4 regions of the Martinezella sp. CNPSo 3959 genome follow, and region 2 is predicted to be linked to each of the others. Evidence: predicted binding sites of a transcription regulator. Region 2 holds the regulator's gene; each other region holds the start of a gene.
The links. Region 2 encodes PhoB, which activates phosphate uptake and scavenging genes when phosphate is short. Its sites were predicted from a motif close to TGTCATNNANCTGTCAT; they were not measured.

Region 1: a site for PhoB is predicted at 2,260-2,276, ahead of olsB (l-ornithine N(alpha)-acyltransferase). Genes of this name have one in related genera too.
Region 3: a site for PhoB is predicted at 2,650-2,666, ahead of AC13RE_RS25475 (Orn/Lys/Arg family decarboxylase). Genes of this name have one in related genera too.
Region 4: a site for PhoB is predicted at 1,547-1,563, ahead of AC13RE_RS03935 (DapH/DapD/GlmU-related protein). Genes of this name have one in related genera too.

Annotation. Positions count from the first base shown of each region.
Region 1 covers NZ_JBXSOV010000008.1:176,761-180,974, forward strand. The annotation lists gene AC13RE_RS18560 (PAS domain-containing hybrid sensor histidine kinase/response regulator) at 1-2,092, shown strand, start outside; gene olsB (l-ornithine N(alpha)-acyltransferase) at 2,325-3,203, shown strand; gene AC13RE_RS18570 (DUF5939 domain-containing protein) at 3,210-4,214, opposite strand, start outside.
Region 2 covers NZ_JBXSOV010000004.1:28,321-32,534, forward strand. The annotation lists gene pstA (phosphate ABC transporter permease PstA) at 1-266, shown strand, start outside; gene pstB (phosphate ABC transporter ATP-binding protein PstB) at 282-1,097, shown strand; gene phoU (phosphate signaling complex protein PhoU) at 1,149-1,862, shown strand; gene phoB (phosphate regulon transcriptional regulator PhoB) at 1,894-2,577, shown strand; gene AC13RE_RS12590 (GcrA family cell cycle regulator) at 2,669-3,205, opposite strand; gene AC13RE_RS12595 (aspartate aminotransferase family protein) at 3,630-4,214, shown strand, end outside.
Region 3 covers NZ_JBXSOV010000017.1:16,189-20,402, forward strand. The annotation lists gene AC13RE_RS25470 (GNAT family N-acetyltransferase) at 1-227, opposite strand, end outside; gene AC13RE_RS25475 (Orn/Lys/Arg family decarboxylase) at 248-2,605, opposite strand; gene AC13RE_RS25480 (adenine deaminase) at 2,736-4,214, opposite strand, start outside.
Region 4 covers NZ_JBXSOV010000001.1:773,349-777,562, forward strand. The annotation lists gene AC13RE_RS03930 (CDP-diacylglycerol diphosphatase) at 114-854, shown strand; gene AC13RE_RS03935 (DapH/DapD/GlmU-related protein) at 876-1,508, opposite strand; gene recN (DNA repair protein RecN) at 1,639-3,312, opposite strand; gene AC13RE_RS03945 (outer membrane protein assembly factor BamD) at 3,325-4,194, opposite strand.

The sequences.
Region 1 (4,214 bases), on a different contig from region 2:
CGCTGGGGCAGCCTTTCTGGTGATTGGCTTTGCCGGAGGGCCGCTGCTGCTCGCGGGTCTGTTTGGTCTTGTGGCCCTTGCGCTTGCCGCTATCGGCATCGTCAAAGCTCGAGGCGCTGCGGACGAGCCCGAGATTGCTGCTGCCAATGCCAGCGAGAGCGAGCATGATCGCCTGTGGGAGTACAGGGAAAGCGCCAATCTCCTTGCCACCATCCATGATGCGCTCGGTGACATCACCGTCACACGCAGCATCGACCGGCGGATTATGCATGCCAATGCCACGTTCAGCCGATTGACCGGCAGGCCGCATCCGGAGGGCCTGACGCTGGAAGAGACCGGCCTCGTATTCCGTACCGTCACCGGCGCGAAGCATCAGGATGCGGAAATCGCAACGCCCGAGGGGCGGCGCATTTTTGCCTGGCACGATGTCATGTTCCGCGACGCGACGACGGGGCAATTATGCATACAGAGCGTCGCGCGCGACGTGACGGAGGAGCGGCAGGCTGCGCGCCTGCGCGAAGACGCCAGATTGAAGGCCGAGTATAACAGCGCCGCCAAATCCCGGCTGCTCGCCACCGTCAGCCATGAGATCCGCACGCCGCTGTCTGGCATTCTCGGCATGAACCATCTGCTCGCCCAGACGCCGTTGACCCTGGAGCAGGCAAATTATCTTACCGGCATTCGCCAATCGGGTCACGCGCTGGTGCAGCTGGTCGAGGATCTCCTTGATTTCTCCACGATCGAAGTCGGTCGCTTCCAGTTGCATCCACGGCAGGAGGCTTTACGGCCGCTGCTGGAAGGCGTCATCGAGATGCTCGCCCATCGCGCCCATGAAAAGGGCATAGAAATCGCTGCAAGCGTTGCGGCCGATGTTCCGGAGAACTTGGAGTTTGATCCAGCCCGGCTGCGCCAGATTCTGTTCAATGTTATCGGCAACGCGGTGAAATTCACCCAGACCGGCGGTGTACTTGTCGGCGTCGATCTCAATGGCCGGGATTTGACGATATCGGTGCGCGATAGCGGTCCCGGCATGACCGAGGAGGAGCAGGCCCGTGTCTTCGGCGAGTTCGAGCAAGCCGGTACCACGGTAGAAAGAAGCGCCGGCACCGGTCTCGGCCTTGCCATCTCCGCCCGCATCCTGCGCGAATTCGGTGGCGGCCTCAGCGTCGCGAGCGAGCGCGGCAAGGGCAGCGAGTTCGTCATCTCCTTCCCGGTCCGCCTGGTTGCCGGAGAGAACGGAAGCGACCGGCGCAATACCATGCTCAGAGGCTCTCGTATCCTGCTGCTTGCCCCCGAAGGCGCGGCAAGTACGGCCATCATGCGGACCATACAGACGCTCGGCGGTCGCTGCCGGCTGATCGGCCCCGGTGACATGGACGATCTTCTGCCTTCCTTCCCCATGGGCGAAGGCGGGGTGTGGACGGATCTCATCGTCGATCATCGCATGGCGCCCTGGTATTTCAGCGAGGGAAATGCGCTTGCGGTGCCTCGGCTGCGCAAGATCTTCCTGGTCAATCCCGAGGAGCGCAACACTCATCCGCTCGATCTTTTCGATGCCTGGCTCATCCGGCCGCTGCGCGAGCAGTCGCTGATCGATGTGCTGAGAGGCCGCATGCGCGGCATGGAGAGACGCGACGCCTTGATCGAGGCCGTTTCCGAGATCGGTATAACGACGCCGGAGGCGGAGGAGGACCGTGCGCTCGATATCCTGCTGGGCGAGGATGACCCGGTCAACGCGATGCTGGTTCGGGCCATGCTCTCCAAGGCCGGCCACAGGGTCCGCCTCGTCGAGGATTTCGATGGCCTTCGAGCCCGCATCGAAAAGCTCGAAACGCGGCCGGAGGTACTGGTCACGGATTTCAACATGCCGGGCGGCACGGGTGCGGCCGTGCTTGCGCAACTGCGGGCCCATGAACGAAGGCATGGCCTTCCTTCGCTGCCGATCGTCGTACTGACCGCAGACAGCCGCGATTCGATCCGTCGCCAGGCGCTGTTGGCCGGTGCCGATGCCGTCATCATAAAGCCGGTCGATCCTGAGAAGCTGAAGACAGTGCTGAACGGCCTATCCAGATCGGTTTTCGAACGCGCCTGAAAATTATTTTCCGATCTTCGAGTGACGAACAAGGAAGCCGGCTCATCAATGTTCGATAGAGGCCGAAAAGAAGGCTCAACCTGCGGCATTTGCGGCCGCTAAGTTGGGGACGGGGCGCCTATTCGAATATTGCAATGGGCACGGTTCTTGCATTTAGCAAGGCTGCGTGTCACTTTCCTGTCGCACGAATTTGGTTTATGGCGCTATATCGGCCCGCAGGGGGAGAATCGCCATGTCCATCGAAATTTTGAATCGCGAAGCTCAGGGCGAAATGGTTCAGTCTTCAAAGGCAACGGTTGAGCCGGTTGCCAGCGATGTGCTCGGACGCATCGGAAATCTCGAAACGCGCCTTGCCCGCACGGCGCGCGAAATCGATGCCGCTCAGGCCGTACGCTACCGCGTTTTCGTCGAGGAGATGAACGCGCAATTGCCGGCTGACGCCATGCGTCGCCAGCGTGACGTCGATAGCTGGGACGCCATTTGCGACCATCTTCTGGTGCTGGATCGATCGATCGAAGGCGATTCGGAAGACCAGATCGTCGGCACCTACCGCCTGCTGCGCCAGGAAGTGGCCATGGCAAATGGTGGCTTCTATTCGTCATCGGAATTCGACATCGACGCACTGCTTGCCCGTCATCCCGACAAGCGTTTCATGGAACTCGGCCGTTCCTGCGTGCTGCCGGATTACCGCAACAAGCGCACGGTCGAGCTGCTCTGGCAGGGCAATTGGGCCTATGCGCTGAAGCATGGCATGGGCGCGATGATCGGTTGCGCCTCCTTCCCCGGTGTCCTGCCGGAACAGCACGCGCTCGCCTTGTCCTTTCTCTATCACAATGTTGTCGCCAAGGATGACTGGGCCGTCGGTGCACTGCCGTCGCTCGCCCGGACCATGGACCTGATGCCGGTCGAGGCCATCAATCCGAAGAAAGCGCTGATGGCGATGCCGCCCTTGATCAAGGGCTATCTGCGCCTTGGCGCCATGGTCGGCTCGACCGCCGTCGTCGATCAGGCCTTCAACACCACGGATGTCCTGATCGTCCTGCCGATCGCCAGCATCTCCAACCGCTACGTGAACTACTACGGAGCGGATGCCGGTCGCTTTGCCAGCTGAGGACTATCAAGGGATCGCGAAAATATCGATCGCGTCGGTGATGCCGCGCAGCGCGACATGATGCGATTGCGGCGTGAGACCGCGTCTTGTCATCAGTTCGGCAGCGCGAGGATGATCGAGCACCGAACTGGTGGCGAAGATTTCGCGTGATGTGGCGAGATGCTGGACGCGGGATGCGATATTGACCGTCTGCCCGAAATAATCCTGTCGTTCGTTCAGGCTCACGGCGATGCACGGCCCCTCGTGGATGCCGATTTTCAGGAGAAGGTCGTCGTTGCCGCGCTCATTGTTGAGGCTGAGCATGGCCTCGCGCATCCGCATCGCCGCGGTGAGCGCCCGATCCGGCGTCGGGAAGGTCGCCATGACCGCATCGCCGATCGTCTTGACGACGGCACCCGCCTCCGCTGCCACGATCTCGTGCAGGATGCCGAAATGCGTCTTGACCAGATCGAAGGCAGCGAGATCGCCGACCCTTTCGTATAATTCCGTGGAACCGCGCAGGTCGGTGAACAGAAAGGTGAGGCTGGTGATCTTCAGCCGCTGATCGATGTCGATCGTATCCGTGCGGTAGATGTCGCGGAAGGTCTGGTTGGAAAGCAGGTGCTTGGCGGTCAGAAATGGCCGGCGCTGTCCAAGCAGCGTATGAAGAGCCTCGTTTGCCACGCAGATCGACGGCAGCACGCGAAGGTCCGTGTGGTTCTCCATCTGGATGCGCAAGGGGCCGGGCCGCAACTCGATAGCTTCGCTGTGCCGGTGCATGCGATCGAAAACGATTGAAAGAGCCTGCCTTTCCCTAGACGGCTCGCCCTTCACATCGAGGAATTGCGCCGCATGCGTGACAGGCTCGAAGATAATGGTGAATTCCGCCGGCAATTGAAGCGATATCACTGCTTTCTCGCCGGGCGGCAGCTCGAGCGATTCCAGAACGAATTGATCGACTTTTTCTTCATATCCCTCGTCGGGAAGGTCGATACCCGAGCCCCAATAGATCTGACGGAAATATTCGAGCGG
Region 2 (4,214 bases):
CGGGCACGATCCTCGGGCTTGCGCACGCGCTTGGCGAGACTGCGCCGCTGCTTCTGATCGGCATGGTCGCTTTCGTCGCCAACTATCCGGCATCGCCGCTCGAACCTTCGACGGCGCTGCCGGTGCAGATCTACATGTGGGCGAGCGAAGCCGAGCGGGCCTTTGTCGAAAGGACGTCGGGTGCCATCATCGTGCTTCTCTTCTTCCTCGTCGCGATGAACATCGGCGCCATCCTGCTGCGCCGCCGCTTTGAGCGGCGCTGGTAAGGGAGGGCGCACGAAATGAACATGATGACGGAAGCCGCCAGCGAAAAAGCATTGTCCAGGAAGATGATGACGATCCCCTACAAGATGATCGGCCAGGACGTTTCTGTGTTCTACGGCGACAAGCGGGCGCTCTTTGACGTCAATTTGAAGATCCGCGCGAATACGGTTACGGCTTTGATCGGCCCTTCCGGTTGCGGCAAGTCCACCTTCCTGCGCTGCCTCAATCGCATGAACGATACGATCGAGACCTGCCGCGTCACCGGCAAGATCACGCTCGACGATCAGGATGTCTACGACGACAGCATCGACGTGGTGGAGTTGCGCGCCCGCGTCGGCATGGTCTTCCAGAAGCCCAACCCGTTTCCGAAGTCCATCTATGAGAACGTCGCCTACGGCCCGCGCATCCATGGCCTGCATCGCTCAAAGGCCGATCTCGAGCATATCGTCGAGCGCAGTCTTCAGAAGGCCGGTCTCTGGGGCGAGGTGAAGGATCGGCTCCATGATGCCGGCACGAGCCTGTCCGGCGGTCAGCAGCAGCGTCTGTGCATCGCCCGCGCCGTCGCGGTCAGTCCGGAAGTCATCCTGATGGACGAGCCATGCTCGGCGCTCGACCCCATCGCAACCGCCAAGGTTGAGGATCTCATCCACGAACTGCGGGAGAATTTCACCATCGTCATCGTGACGCACTCCATGCAGCAGGCAGCCCGCGTCTCGCAGCGTACCGCAATGTTCCATCTCGGCCACCTGGTCGAGGAGAACGACACCGATAAGATGTTCACCAATCCCGACGATTTCCGCACGCAGGATTACATCATGGGCCGTTTTGGTTGATGATGTCAGGCGCGCGGCTCATTTCACACAGTTCACCTTGAGGATAGAAAAATGGTCTCCACTCACATTCTCTCTGCCTATGACGAAGACCTGAAGTTCCTGACGCGCCGCATTGCTGAAATGGGCGGCCTGGCAGAGCAGATGGTTAGCGACAGCGTACGCGCGCTGGTCAACAGCGACACTGCCCTGGCCCAGAAGGTCATCTCCGACGACGTCGTTCTCGATCATGCCGAGCGCGAAGTCGGCGACAAGGCGATCGTCACCATCGCCCGCCGTCAGCCGATGGCGGCTGACCTGCGTGAAATCATGGGCTCGATCCGCATCGCCTCCGATCTGGAGCGCGTCGGCGATCTCGGCAAGAACACCGCAAAGCGCGTCATCGCCGTCCAGGGCACCGGTGTCCCGCGCCGTCTCGCTCGCGGCATCGAGCATCTCTCCGAACTGGCGCTGAGCCAGCTCAAGGAAGTTCTGGATGTCTACGCGACCCGCTCGCCGGACAAGGCCGTGTCGATCCGCGAACGCGACGAGGAAATCGACGCCATGTACACCTCGCTCTTTCGCGAGATGCTGACCTACATGATGGAAGATCCGCGCAACATCACCACCTGCACGCATCTTCTTTTCTGCGCCAAGAACATCGAGCGCATCGGCGATCATGCCACCAACATCGCCGAGACGATCTATTACATGGCGACGGGCGCGCAGCCGGAAGGCGAGCGCCCGAAGGACGATACCGCCAATACCGTCGGCGCAGTGACGGAATAATCCGAAAGCGAAGAAAGGAGACCATAGGCGCATGGTTCCGAGAGTTGCTGTTGTAGAAGACGAGGAAGCGCTCAGCGTTCTGCTGCGCTACAATCTTGAGGCCGAAGGCTTCGAGGTAGACACGATCCTCAGAGGCGATGAGGCCGAGCTGCGTCTCCAGGAGCGCATCCCCGATCTCCTGATCCTCGACTGGATGCTCCCCGGCGTGTCCGGCATCGAGCTCTGCCGCCGGCTGCGTATGCGGCCGGAGACGGAGCGTCTGCCGATCATCATGCTGACGGCGCGCGGCGAGGAAAGCGAGCGCGTGCGCGGGCTTTCGACCGGCGCGGACGATTATGTCGTCAAGCCGTTCTCGACGCCGGAGCTGATGGCCCGCGTCAAGGCGATGCTGCGGCGTGCCCGCCCGGAGGTTCTCTCCACGGTGCTGCGCTGCGGCGATATCGAGCTGGATCGCGAAACCCATCGCGTCCACCGCAAGAGCCGCGAAGTGCGGCTGGGGCCCACGGAATTCCGCCTGCTGGAGTTCCTGATGTCCTCGCCGGGCCGCGTCTTCTCGCGTTCGCAGCTGCTGGACGGCGTATGGGGTCACGATATCTACGTCGACGAACGCACGGTCGACGTCCATGTCGGCCGCCTGCGCAAGGCGCTCAATTTCTCCAATATGCAGGATGTCATCCGCACCGTTCGCGGCGCGGGCTACTCCATGGAGGCCTGATCGGGTATCCCCGATCAGGCATTCAACATAGCGGCGGAAACAGAAAACAGGCCCCAAGGGCCCGTTTCTTTTATCTCATCGATGGCGCGTCTCAGCCGCGTGGTTGCGCTGGCCGACGGCGTTCATGCACCGGCTGGTAGGCCAGGCGCTGATGGTAGGTGCAGTAAGGCGATGAATCTGGGCTTTCGTTGCCGCAGAAATGGAAATCGTCCTTCAGCGGATCGCCGACCGGCCACTTGCAGGTGCGCTCCGTCAGTTCCGTCAGGCCGAGGCGGCGGGAGATCGGAACGACGACGTTCGATGCCGGGCGATACTGGATTTCATTGACGGAATCGATCTCGATCTCTTCCTTCAGCATGGTTGCGCCCTGCTGGCGGGCAACCACCGTGCGGGTAGCAACGCGCGATCCGTAGGTCGCAGCGCGAGGTGCCGCTGCGCTTCGCTTCGGCGTGCGCGCTGCGGTTGTCGTGCCGCCCGCCTTCGCTCGGCCGGGGAGGTTCAGGCGATGTACCTTGCCGATAACGGCATTACGGCTCACGCCACCGAGCTGCGCAGCGATCTGGCTGGCGCTCAATCCTTCGGACCATAGCTTTTTCAGCTTCTCGACGCGTTCGTCTGTCCAATTCATGCCCTGTCTCCGCTGTCGCGTTTCCGATGGCAGAATCCCTCACCATTGCCTCGCATGGTATCGAGGCGCGAAACGCTCTAAAATTGTGGTGACTAGTTCCGCCGCATGCAGTCTAGCAATTGGTTTTTAACCTAGTGTGAGGCTGACTCCGTGACAAGAGTCGCGGGAATCTTGAGGAATCGATTTCGAGGTTTTCCCCAACTTGCTGTCCGGGCGTGGCATTTCTGCCATAGGCGCCGCCCGATGCATCTCTTTTGCCGGCAAGCGTTTTCTCGCACCTGCTAAAACGGCAGTTTTGTTGACATCGCGGTGCAAAACATCAATAGTGCCCAAGCCGCCGCAAGGCGGCATTTTTGATTTTTTCGGACCCGTTTCATCAAATGGAAGCGATCGGTCCTTAAAGTTGTGATCAGGAGATATGGCCATGGCCGAGACCACGCCGCTTTACGACACCTACTTGCGCGCTCCGCTGCGGTTCGAGCGAGGCGAGGGCGTCTGGCTGGTCACTGAGAATGGCGAACGCTACCTCGATTTCGCAGCCGGCGTCGCGGTCAATTCGCTCGGTCATGCTCATCCCCATCTTGTCGCCGAGCTGAAGGCGCAGGCCGACAAGGTCTGGCACCTGTCCAACCTCTATGAGGTGCCCGGCCAGGAGAAGCTGTCGAAGCGGCTGACGGAGGTGACCTTCGCCGACAAGGTGTTCTTCACCAATTCGGGCGCGGAGGCGCTGGAGTGCGCCATCAAGACTGCGCGGCGCTATCAGTTCGCCAAGGGGCATCCCGAGAAGTTCCATATCATCACCTTCGAAGGCGCCTTCCACGGCCGCACCATCGCAACGATCGCCGCCGGTGGCCAGGAGAAGTATATCGAAGGCTTCGGCCCGAAGGCACCGGGCTTCGACCAGGTGGAGTTCGGCGATCTCGATGCCGTGCGCGCCGCCATCACGGATGCGACGGCTGCGATCCTGATCGAGCCGGTTCAGGGCGAGGGCGGCATCCGCCCGGCGACC
Region 3 (4,214 bases), on a different contig from region 2:
ACATAGGCATAGCCGACGACCTTCTCACCCTCGATCGCAACGACATGTGGGAAGCGTTTGTCCTTCAAATTCTTGCGCCGTTCGCGCAGATCGTCCGGCTGCGGCGTGTCGCTATCATCAACCCCAGCCTCGACGCCGCGGTGAATATGGCGGCGATAGATTGCCAGCATGGCATCGACGTCGCTCTCCCGGGACGGACGAACGATGATTGTTTTATCCTGCTTCATGACCAATCCGAATTTCCAGCCTATTCCGCGACGACGTAGGTATAGAGCCGGATTTTGCCGGCTGCATCGATCTCGCGATAGAGGCCTTGAATCTCCACCTCGAAACCGGGGAAGGTGTTGAAGCAGGTTTCAAACATCTTGAGATAGTCGATCATGGGTTTTGCCTGCTCCGTCAGGCGCTCGCCCGGCACGATCGTCGCGATACCCGGAGGATAGACGACGAAGGGTGTCGTTGCGATGCGGCCGGCGATAGCGTCGATCGGCAGATAGTCGACATCGTTGCGAACGAGGCAGCGCGCAGCATCATGCGGCGACATGGCGATCGGCGGCAGGTGTTCGGCGGAAAACTGTTTTGTCTGCAGGGCGCTCACATCGGCCTGGCGGAAGAAATTGTGCATTTCAGCGCAAAGATCGCGCAGGCGCACGCCTGCATAGCGGCCTGGACGGCGGCGATAGAATTCCGGGATTGCTTCTTCCAGCAGCGCATTGTCGTCATGAAGCTTCTTGAAGGCGACAAGGCCGCTGATCAACGTGCCGGCCTTGCTGGCTTCGACACCGGGGGTAAGGAGGAAGAGCAGCGAATTGAGATCGTTCTTTTCCGCGACGATACGGTTTTCGCGCAGATATTGCGCGACCACGGGTGCCGGTATGCCGTGTTCCGTGTATTTCCCCGTTCGGCGATCAAAGCCCGGTGTCAGCAGGGTAAGCTTGTTCGGGTCTGTCATGGCAAAGCCCGGTTCCATACCGGAAAAGCCGTGCCATGCCGCATCGGGCGTCAGGTGCCAGAAGGCGGGATTGGTGGCGAGTTGGTCGGTCGCGACGCTTTCCCACGACACGTCATGCACGGCGCCTGGGCTCGACACATCCGGGATCGCGACCCGATCCGGCACGAAAGGCTCGAAGAACCAGCGACGTTCCTGACGATGCTCCTTCTCCTCGAATTCGCGGCGCACGGCACGGATTTTCTTGCGCAGTTCGATGCCGAGACGGATCGTGTCGTCCCAGAGCACTTCGCCCGAGCGGCCCTTCATCATCTGCGCGCCGACGTCGAGCGAGGCAAACAGCGGATAGAAGGGCGAGGTCGAAGCGTGCTGCATGAAGCTTTCGTTGAAGCGCCGGTGCTCTACGCGGCGCTTCTGGCCGGTGATGTGCCTATCCTTCATGTGGATCTGCGAGGCCTGCGAGAAGCTTGCCAGCTGCTTATGGGTGGATTGGGTGGCGATGATACCAGGCGCATCCGGGCCGAGGTCGGAAAGACCCATGGCAAAGCGCCCGGCATAAAGCGGATGAAACTTCATGAAGCCGGCCCAGGCCTCGTCGAAAAGAATGTAATCGCAGAGATGGCCGATGCGCTTGAGGATCATCTCAGCATTGTGGATGGTGCCGTCATAGGTGCACTGTTCCACGACCGCGACGCGGAACGGCCGAGGCTTCTTGTAGGCCTCCGGATCTTTCACCAGCGGATGGGTGCGGATACGCTCGCGCAGCGCGTCCTCGTCCATTTCAGCGAAATCCATCGGACCGATGAGGCCATAGAGATTGCGTCTGGTCGGCAGATAGACCGGAATACCGCCCGAGATCATCAGGGCGCCGTGATGGGCGGCCTTGTGGTTGTTGCGGTCGAACAGCACGAGATCGCCGTCGGTCACGAGCGCCGAGAGCGCGACCTTGTTTGACGTGGAGGTGCCGTTCAGCACGAAATAGGTCTTCTCGGCGCCGAAGATCTTGGCTGCTTCCTTTTGCGCGGCAAGCGCAGGTCCCTCATGGGTCAGGAGGTCGCCGAGATCGAGCACGGAATTGTCGAGATCGTCGCGGAAGACCGCTTCACCCAAATGTTCCATAAAGACCCGACCGATGGGGCTGCGGCTATAGAAGATGCCGCCATTGTGCCCGGGGCAGGTCCAGAGGTGATTACCCTCCTCGGCATAATCGACGAGAGCGCCGAAGAACGGCGTCTTCAGCGTTTCGGCATATTGCTTGAGGCGGCTGATGAGGCTCTTAGCGATGAAAGCGGGCGTTTCTTCTGACAGGAAGACGTAGCCGTCGATAAAATCGAGGACTTCGACCGGCACATCCTCGAAGCGCTTGCGACGGATCAGCAGGATGATGGGGAATTCGAGGCCGCGCCGGCGCATGAGGTTGATGAGAGAGGCTGTCTTGCCTTCCAGGCCCTTCTTGCCCCAGTCGACCAGCATGCAGCCGATAGCGGCATCCGTCTGTACGGCGATCTCGGCATCTTCGAGATTGCGCGCGCGCACCACCTCGAAACCGGAGCGTTCGATCTCCTCGACGATCTGATTGTAGCGGGCACCCTCCAGATCCTCATTGTCAAAGGTTGGCGTCGCGAACAGAAAGTTGAAACGTCTGAAATAATCCATCTGAGTACCCGCTCCTGATTTGGCATGAGGTGTCGGCGTATTTCATGACATGGATGTGACAGAATAGAGGACGTCCACTGCGGTTCGGATGTTCTTCTAAATCGGCAGTATTACCGTTTGGCCGGTGACTTCAGTTTCGGCTTGCAGCCAGAAGCGGTCTGATGTCCCGGGTAGTTCCGTCGGTCAGTCCGAGATCGGTCACATGCGGGCCGGGATTGCAGGCGAGGCTTGCTCCGACGACTGCCTTGAAAGTGCGAATGGGCGGCATCCAGTCAGCGATGGCATCGGCCGCCGCGCGCAGCCTGGCGAAGTCATCGGCCACGTCCTTTGCGGGCGCATCCGACAGCAAGCCGCAGACGGGCAGGGGAAGCACTGCCGTCACCTCGCCATCGGCCGCCGTCGCCATGCCGCCGCCGGCCTCGATGACGGCATTGGCCGCCGCAGCCATATCCGCCGGATCGCGGCCGAAGATCGTGAGGTTATGGCTGTCATGCGATATCGTCGTTGCCAGAGCACCGCGCCAATAGCCCCAGTCCTCCAGGATGCCGATGACCGGCGTCGGCTCTTTTCTGCCATGGCGGTGGATGACGGCCATCAGGAGCATGTGATCAGGCAGAACGAGCTTGCCGTCTTCGACTTTGACGGCCGCCTCTCCCCATTTTGTAAACCGCGGACTGACGACGGTGTTCACCCTTGCCTCAGTCATACCTGGCAGAGTGATGGTGAAATCGGTGGCGGAAAGTTTCTCAAGCTTTACGGTGTCGCGATAGGCATCCGAGGACACGCTCGTGCCTCTTCCAATAAGATTGCCGCCGCTGGCAACTTCACGCCCCGATGCATAGACGCGGTCGACCACGATCCTTTCCAGATCGGAGAGGATGACGATGTCGGCGCGGCGGCCGGGCGCGACCAACCCCAGATCATAACGGTTCAACCACATAGCGGCGTTGAGCGTGGCGGCGCGGATGGCATCGACCGGCTTCATGCCATAGCCTATGAGGCGCCGCAGGACTGATGACATCGCGCCGTCATTCACGAGGTCGTCGGGGAAGACGTCATCGGTGCAGATCGTCAGTGTTTGCGGCAGATGAGGCAGCTTTTTCAGGGCCTCGACAATGCCGGGCAGGACATAGTCATGAGAACCGCGCAACTCGATGGTCAGGCCCGCCCGTAATTTCGCCAGCAAGTCCTCGCCTGAGGTGAGTTCGTGATCGGATTGGATGCCTGCGGCGACAAAGGCTTGCAATTCCGCGCCTTCGAGGCCGCGAGCATGACCGCAAACGCGCTTGCCGCTCGCAAGTCCGGCCTTGAGGACGCTGCGCATCGGCTCGCTTCGCTCAAGGACCCCTCGCATGTTCATTACTTCGGCGACGCCGGAAATCTCCGGCCAACTGAGCATGATCGCCATTTCGCCTGACCGGAATTCCGCGCCGGCAAGTTCCAGGCCGGGCGCCGAAGGGACGCAGGATGGTGCCAGGGTCAGGAAGCGCAGCGGCAATTGCTGTGTCTCCTCAAGCGCCCATCGAATGCCATCGAGGCCAGTGACGTTGCCGATTTCATGCGGGTCCCAGCAGACCGTCGTCGTGCCCTGGGGAACGACCGTTTCGGC
Region 4 (4,214 bases), on a different contig from region 2:
CAATTCCCGAGCAGCAGCTCTTTCCCGAGTATCACAAGGGATTTAAGATAAGTTATTATGAGAGCGAGACCTCTGGAAATGATCGGATCGTCAGCAGAAATTCGAAATCACGCATGAAGCATCGTCTTGCCGTTCTCTCCATTTTTCTCATCGGTGCAGTCTTGATCATGAGCTCGTTCGTCAGCCGCTCTGCCTTGGGGCTGGTCGTTAGAGCTTGTGAGATCAACTCCACCCTGACAGGATCGCCATATCCGTGCCTCAAAATAGTGGAGTCGCCGGATCCGCTGTCGTCCTACGTTGTCCTTCGCGAACCGGCTGACAAAGAGCGAACCATTCTTGCGCCCCTCGCCGACGTCCCCGGTATCGAGGACCCTCGCCTTCTGACCGCAGGCGCGCCGAACTACTTTGAGGAAGCGTGGAAAGAGTTATCGGCAATCGATCCGCGTGCAACGAAGGCTTCGAGGCAGAATTTTGCTCTGGCGATAAACGCCGCCAGCTGGCGCACGCAAGATCGGCTTCACATTCATATGGGGTGCGAGACACCTCGCTTTAGGGCACTCTTGAAGGCTCATGTGACGGAGATTGAAAGCGGCCGGTTTACGGACCTGAAGACCCGAGCTGGCTGGTGGGCAAGTTTCCATACGGCCGATGACCTCTCGAATTTGAACCCGCTGCAACTCGTCGCGGATGGCATCGATGGCGCCCGTTCAAATATGGAAAACGTGGTGGTCGGCGTCTTTGGCGCCGTATTGCCTGACGGGCAGCATGGTTTCTATGTTCTGGCGAGAATAAACAAAGCACACAAATCCCGCGGGTCTGCGGAGGATATGATCGATCCTAAGTGCCGGCTATGATGCATGTCGCGCAGACGCGGATCAAGACCAGCGCTCGCAAAAGGCTTCTATGTCGCTTGATTGAAAATCAGCAAGCCGCTCGATGATTGTTTCAAACGGCCAATCCCACCAGGCAATGGACGCAAGCCTCTCTGCAATGCTTCGCGTGAAGCGCTCTCGAATGAATTTCGCGGGAATACCGCCGACGATCGTATATGGCTGGACATCTTTGGTGATGACTGCACCGGCTGCGAGCACGGCACCGTCTCCAACCTTTACGCCCGGCAAGACGGTCACGCCGTGACCAATCCAGACGTCATTGCCGATGACAGCGCGGTCTTCCTTCCGCCGATCGAAAAACGCATGATCCCGCACGGCGTCCGCCGAGTAATATTCCGGACAATAGGTGAAGCGATGCATCGAGGGGCGGTCCATCGGGTGATTGGGAGCACCGATCCTCACCTCCGCCGCAATGGCGCAAAACTTTCCAATCGTTGCGTCGCCGACGATGCAGCGGGGGCCCAGATAGGAGAAATCCCCGAGTTCGGCTGCGTGTAGAGATGTGTCTTCCAAAATCTCGCAGCATCTGCCGATGCGCGAATCTCTTATCTTCGCTGTCGGGTGGATAACGGTTTCCGCGATTTTGGGGCGATTTGGCTGTACGGTCGAGTGCATTGACGGTCTCCGGATTCCAGCCTGCCTAGCCGGGGACGATGAAGGACATGTGACGCAGGACTGCCGAAAGACCGAGCGAGATGTCCGTGGCAGATCGTGGCCGATATCTGCTCCATGGACAGTCGTGAGATCAGCCGTTGCCGGCCAGCAAGCGTTTGGCGGCCGCCCTCGCCTCTTCGGTCACAGAAGCGCCGGCAAGCATGCGTGCGATTTCCTCGGTGCGATCCTTCGGCTCCATGGTGGCGACGCGCGTGGAAATTTTTTCCGAGCCATCCGCGACCGGCCCCTTGGAGATCAGGAGATGCGTTGCGGCGCGAGCGGCGACCTGCGGTGCATGGGTAACCGACAGCACCTGTACGCGATCGGACAGGCGCTTCAGCCTCTGGCCAATCGCATCGGCGACGGCGCCACCGACACCGGTGTCAATTTCGTCGAATACGAGGGTCGGCGCCGAGCCGCGATCGGCGAGCGCAACCTTCAATGCCAGGAGAAAGCGCGACAGCTCGCCTCCGGAAGCAACCTTGGTGATCGGGCCTGGACGCGTACCGGGGTTGGTCTGAACGTGGAATTCGACGACATCGATGCCATCGGCCGTTCCGGCTTCGGGATCGCTTGATATCTCCACCATGAAACGCGCACGCTCGAGCTTCAGGGCTGGCAATTCGGCCATGACGGCCACTGCAAGCGCCTCGCCTGCGTGACGGCGCTTCTCCGACAGGCCGCGCGCGGCAACGTCGTAAGCCGCCTTTGCAGCGGCGAGCTCGGCGTCAAGTCGCGCCAGCCGCTCCTCGCCGGCATCGACATCTGCAAGATCGGAAATCATGCGTGCGGCCAGGGCCGGCAGTTCCGTCACCGGCACGGAATATTTACGCGAGGCGCCCCGCAACGCAAAGAGGCGCTCCTCGACCCGCTCCAGTTCGCGCGGATCGTATTCCGTCTTACGCAGCGCGGCTTCAACCTCCATCTGCGCGTTGGAAAGCTGATCGAGAGCGGCATCCAGCAATGCGACGGTATCTTCCAGAAGGCCAGGTGCCTCATGACTCTTTCGCTCCAGCCGGCGCACCAGCGAGGCGATATGCGGCACGGGCGATGCGTTGCCATTGAGGAATTCGGAGGCCTCGGCAATATCGCCGGCAATACGCTCGGCCTTCATCATCCGCGAGCGTTTTTCGGCAAGCTCGTCTTCTTCGCCGTCCTGCGGCGAGAGCTTCTCCAATTCCTCGACGGAGGCGCGAAGATAGTCGGCCTCGCGGGCGGCCCTCTCAACCTGCTCTCTATGCTTCCTTAACGTGCGATCGGTATCGCGCCAGATCTTGTAAAGCCTGCCGACTTCCTGCGCCTCGTCGGCGAGGCCAGCGAAAGCATCGAGCAAGATGCGGTGCGCATCCGTATCGACGAGCGCTCGGTCATCATGCTGACCGTGGATTTCGACAAGGAGCTGCCCGATCTGGCGCATGAGCTGAACGCTGAGGGCCTGATCGTTGACAAAGGCTTTGGTGCGGCCATCGGCGGATTGAACGCGGCGGAAAATCAAATCGCCGTCATCATCGATGCCGTTTTCGCGCAGAAGCTTGCGGGCTGGATGCTGCGTGCCGACATCGAACACAGCGGTCACCTGACCGCGCTCCTCGCCATGGCGCACAAGCCCGCCATCGCCACGCCCGCCCAGGGCCAGCGACAGGCTGTCAAGCAGGATGGATTTGCCCGCACCCGTCTCGCCGGTCAAAACCGAAAGCCCGGACTCGAAGGCAAGATCCAGCCGCTCGATCAAAACGATATCGCGGATCGAAAGCTGGATCAGCATCTGTGCTCAATCTCACGTCCCAAGAAGAAGTTTCTTGCCCGCCCTGGAAATCCACGAGCCCGAATTTTCGCTCGGCTCGACGCCGCCCTTCTGCAGCAGCTGATAGGAATCCTTATACCAGCGGCTGTCCGGATAGTTGTGACCGAGAACCGCGGCGGCCGTCTGGGCTTCGGGAACAATACCCATTGCATAATAGGCTTCGACGAGTCGTGCCAGCGCTTCTTCGATCTGGTTCGTCGTCGGATACTGCTCCACCACCACACGGAAGCGGGAGATGGCAGCCAGATAATCCTTGCGCTCCAGATAATAACGGCCGACCTGCATTTCCTTGCCGGCAAGCTGATCCTTGGCAAAGCGGATCTTTTCCTGAGCGTCGCTGACATATTGCGACTTCGGATAGGTGTTGACGAGCTTGGTCATCGCCTCGATCGTCTGCTGTGCAGCACGCTGGTCCTGCGTCACGTCCACTATCTGCTTGGCATAGGAAGAACCGACCAGATATTGCACATAGTCGGCATCTTCCGAGCCGGGATATTGCTTGAGATAGGTATTGCCGGTCTGCACCGCGTCGTCATACCGGCCTGTGCGGTATTTCACGAAGGTGCTCATTACCAATGCCTTGCGCGCCCATTCGGAGAAAGGTTGCTGCTGATTGATGGCATCGAACTTCTTGCCAGCCTCCGTCATGTTGCCAGCTTTGATGTTGGCAAGGCCCTGATTGTAGAGCATCTCCGGCGGATCGGTCTCGACACCAAGCTTGGTGATGTCGATATCCTTCTTCGTATTACACCCTGTCACCACCACACCGGTACCGGCCAGAAGGAACGATACGAGCAAAGCCCGTGCTGTGATATTCATGCGTTCAGACCTTGCAAAACCCATCGGATGACTGTCCCATAACC